Regions from separate parts of the Effusibacillus sp. SKA8 genome, predicted to be linked through region 1. Evidence: riboswitches for the same ligand, from Rfam matches in the RefSeq annotation. Region 1 holds a riboswitch; the other holds the start of a gene.
What was found. Region 1 has a riboswitch for cobalamin ahead of cobT (nicotinate-nucleotide--dimethylbenzimidazole phosphoribosyltransferase). Riboswitches for the same ligand answer to the same signal wherever they lie in the genome.
Positions count from the first base shown of each region.

Region 2: it holds a riboswitch for cobalamin, as region 1 does, so the genes downstream of both, AC4ED1_RS13670 (energy-coupling factor ABC transporter permease) here and cobT (nicotinate-nucleotide--dimethylbenzimidazole phosphoribosyltransferase) in region 1, are expected to answer to the same signal.

Region 1 is NZ_JBZCSF010000002.1:77,558-79,752, forward strand. It holds gene cobU (bifunctional adenosylcobinamide kinase/adenosylcobinamide-phosphate guanylyltransferase) at 1-200, opposite strand, end outside; gene cobT (nicotinate-nucleotide--dimethylbenzimidazole phosphoribosyltransferase) at 187-1,251, opposite strand; cobalamin riboswitch at 1,358-1,550, opposite strand; gene AC4ED1_RS02630 (histidine phosphatase family protein) at 1,586-2,195, shown strand, end outside.
Region 2 is NZ_JBZCSF010000019.1:29,016-31,210, forward strand. It holds gene cbiQ (cobalt ECF transporter T component CbiQ) at 1-246, opposite strand, end outside; gene AC4ED1_RS13665 (energy-coupling factor ABC transporter substrate-binding protein) at 243-524, opposite strand; gene AC4ED1_RS13670 (energy-coupling factor ABC transporter permease) at 550-1,305, opposite strand; cobalamin riboswitch at 1,531-1,717, opposite strand; cobalamin riboswitch at 1,878-2,068, shown strand.

The DNA.
Region 1 (2,195 bases):
ACCGGCAGCCCCGTTTCTCTCTGCAGTTTCAAACAATAAGTTTCGGCAAAACGGCTTTTGCCGCTGCGCGAACCGCCAATCACCAAAACGATTTTTGCCGGTTTGTCCAAGTTATCATCTCCTGCATACCGCATTTCGGCCCCCCGGCCGGTTGCCGCAATGACTATCGCGTGGAGTTGTTCGGTCTTATGAATCCGCATTCGCGACGCCCGCTTCCGCAAAAGTTGCCATTTCGCGAAGCACGCGGGCGGCTCCCTGGATAATCGGCAAGGCCAGCGCCGCTCCCGAACCTTCGCCAAGGCGCATCGCAAAATCAAACAGCGGCTGTACGTCCAGTGCATCAAGCGTTATGCGATGCCCCGGCTCTACGGAACAATGCGATCCGAACAGGTACGGCAGAACCGACGGTTCGATTTTTGCCGCGGCCAGCACCGCGGAGCTTGTGATAAATCCGTCCACGACGACAGGGATCCGGTGTGCCGCACAGGACAGGGTCAAACCGGCCAGCCCCGCGATCTCAAGACCGCCGATTTTTGCCAGCACGTCAACCGGATCTGCGGGATCGGGGGCATTCAGGCGGATCGCTTTTTCGATCACGTCGATCTTGCGGCAAACTCCCTCGGAAGTGAGCCCGGTGCCGGCTCCCACCACTTCTCGGACTGGCCTTCCCGTCAGAACGGACGCAATCGCCGCGCTGGCCGTTGTGTTGCCGATGCCCATTTCGCCCAACGCCACGATTTTATAACCTTGTTCGTGCAGCTTGCTCCCCATCTCCCAGCCGACCGCCAGCGCACGTTCCGCTTCTTCTCTTGTCATGGCCGGCCCCTTTGCCATGTTGGCTGTCCCGTAGCGAACCTTCTCAATCCACAACCGGTTGGACAACGGACCGGTCCATGGAATATCCGACTTGACGCCGATGTCGACCACATGCACGTCCGCCCCGGCGTTGCGGGCCAATGCATTGATGGCCGCCCCGCCGGCCATGAAATTCAAGACCATCTGCACCGTCACCTCAGGCGGGAAAGCGGACACCCCTTCCTCCGTAACGCCGTGATCGCCCGCCATCACGACCACCGCAGCCGGCGTCGCCGCCGGGATCGTCTCGCCTTGGATGCCCGCCAGCCGGATCCCGATCTCCTCCAGCAGGCCGAGACTGCCCGCCGGTTTGGTCAACTGACCGTGCCGCTCTGCGGCGCGTTTCATCGCTTCCTGGTCGAGTCCCTCGATGTTTTCCGGTAATTTCCACGCCATATGTATCTCCTCCAGATCATGTTTTTGGTAAAAAATTTTCTCCCCTTGCCGGAGGACAAAGGGAGACAGGCGCGTGCGCACCAGCCCCTTTTTCCTCGAAAAGCGGCCAAGCAAAAACCCGCAGGCAGGTCTCCTGGCTTGAGATCATCGCCGCCGTTCGTCTTCCCGTCCGCAACGATCGTCCGGACAGTGACTTATGAACGGAAACTCCCTCTCACAGTGGCGGGACCGCACCGGACTCTAACCGGTTTCCCTATTCTCCGTTTCTATAAAACGGCACCTGCGAGTATAATAGACTATTGAATTACTTCCATCATGCACCAAGGTGAGTCGAATGGCAAGACTGTATTTGATCCGGCACGGCATCACGGACGACAACCTGCAATATCGCCTTTCCGGTTGGACGGATACACCGCTCAACGAAGTGGGGATTCAGCAAGCGGAGGTCACGGCGGAACGGCTGGAACAACTTGCCCGGACGGGCCGCCCGGTGGATGCGGTTTACGCAAGCCCGTTATCGCGAGCCGCGAAGACCGCAGAAATTATCGCAACTCGCCTCGGAGTTCCTCTTACCTGCCGGGATGACCTGAAAGAGATGAATTTCGGCCTGTTTGACGGGCAGTCCATCATCCGCCTTTATGAAACGCACAAGGACATGGTAGATACGGCTCTCAATCCCGGCGCCGACGAATTCGGTTGGGAAGGCGGCGAGACGCGGCAGGCGGTATTTGGCCGCATCGAGTCCGCCCTTCGTTCCATCGCGGAACAGCATCCGGGAAGAACGGTGGCGGTTGTCACCCACGCAGGCGCCATTGCGTATTTCCTGGCGGGAATTTGCTGCGAACCATTGTCCCACTGGAACCGTTACCATGTGGCCAATTGCAGCCTCACAACCATCGCTTACGACAACGGACAGTTTCAGTTGCAAATCCACAACCAGACCG
Region 2 (2,195 bases), on a different contig from region 1:
CCCAATCATGAGCGGCGGCAAGCCGAACAGCAGAAACGCCAGCGCCAGGCCGACCAAACGCAGATAGACGGCAAAGGGAATTTTGGCATAAACGACAATCCAAATGCCCATCCACAAAAATATGACAACAAGGACAGGGATATGCGAGACAAAAGCGAGCGCCATCACACCCGCCGCAAACGTCACTTTCATCCCGGGCGGCAACCGGCGCAGCCGGTTGCCGTAAGCGAGCGCGTCAAGCCTCATCTTTCCGGATGCTCCCTTTGCAGAGCACGACCGCGATAAAAGCCGATACCATACCCGATCACGCCCGCACCGGCGGCCGCTTGCAGAGCAAACAACAGGCTTTCCGTTTCCGGCCCTGGCAGCTCCAGCAGCGACTGAAACCACGGTTTGTAATCCGGCGACACTTCGGCGATGGCAGCCTCCGCCAAACCGTCAGCCCCCGCAAATTCCGCATCTTTTACAAAAATCAGGGGAGCCGCAATGAGCGCCGCAACCGCCAAGAGGATCCACCCGTTCATCCATTTGTCCAGCCTTTTCACAGTCCTACGCCCCTTTCATTTCCTGCAGTTGTTGTAATTCCTCGCGATTGTATGTTTGCAGCCAGTTCCATACGAGAACCGTCAACAACCCTTCGCTGATCGCAAGCGGAATCTGCGTAACCGCGAAGATGCCGGCAAATTTGACAAACGATGCCGGAATGCCGCCCGTTGCCGCCGGGAACGCAAGGGCCAGTTGGAAGGAAGTCACAACATAGGTCGTCAAATCGGCAATCGCCGCCGCCAGAAAAACGGCCAGCTTCCGCTTGCCTCCCCATCGTGCGGCGATCCGGTAAACCCCATATCCGGCGAAAGGACCCGCCACTGCCATCGAAAAAGCATTGGCCCCCAATGTCGTCAATCCGCCGTGCGCCAGAAAGAGAGCCTGAAACAGCAGGACCATGCTGCCCAGCACACTCATCGCCAAGGGGCCGAACAGGATGGCGCCCAATCCCGTCCCCGTGGGATGCGAACTGCTTCCCGTCACGGAAGGGATTTTCAGGGCGGATAGGACAAAACTGAACGCTCCCGCCAGTCCCAGCATTAACTTTGCCTCGGGACACCGTTTGACCGTGCGTTGAATGGAACGAAGCCCAAGGAGAAAAAAGGGCAGAAACGCCAGCCACCAGAAACCGGCCCACCAAACGGGCAAAAATCCTTCCATGATATGCATCCCGTAGGCGGCTTGCGGCGCGGCAACAAGAAAATACAAAACAAACCCGGAAATTAAGACAAAACTAGACACAAAACGTCGTTTTCGCATTCCAGCAGCCCGGCAACCTTTCCCCATTGCATTAAAAAATGCACAAAAAAATGCAATGGAAGAAGCTGCGGTATCCTCCCTTCGTGTAAAAAATTTCATGCCCCCGCAAAAAACCCCGGCCGAAAAGGCCGGGGTCGCGAAAACGACGGAAATTTGCAGCAAGGGGAACATCCGCCACATCCGCAAGGTTTTTATCCAACACCGAACCTTTTCCTCGAAGGCTGAGCAGGTGTACTCGTTTAGGTAGGTCTCCTGGCTTCCGGTTCATCGCGCTCTTTCGCCTTCCCTGATGACTCAAGTGGCATTTCCGAAAGAAAGCTCGCCGGTTACAGTGGCGGGACCGCTCGGGATTTGCACCCGATTCCCTGTTACCCCTTGTTCCCACAAGGGCACCTAGACGAGAACAATATGCCGTTTTTATGACAAACAGGATTGCAATATTTAAAATTAGGATACACGTACCCAAGACGGTTTGTCTATATCAATTTTTGCAAAAGAAACTGGCAGGATTTTCGCAAGGATGTTAGAATACATCAAGCAACACAAATTTTTGCCGATTTTGCCGAAAACAAATTTTTGCTTTGGGAACAGGTCCCCGTAAATCACCTGTCCGGGGACAAGAGGGAAGTCCGGTGCAAAGCCGGCGCGGTCCCGCCACTGTGACGAGGAGTCCTGTACGGAAAACCACTAGGCATAGCCCCGGGAAGGGAAGTGCAGGGCGATGAATCGAAGCCAGGAGACCTGCCTGTTCCAACGGCACCGCCGGGTATGCGGTCATGCCCGATCACCTACGGGAGATAGGGAGGTGCCACGCAAGGCTTTTCGCTCGCGGTTTGCGGCCTTGGCGTGTCCTCCCCTCCCTCGCGAGGGGATTTTTTATTGGGAGGGGC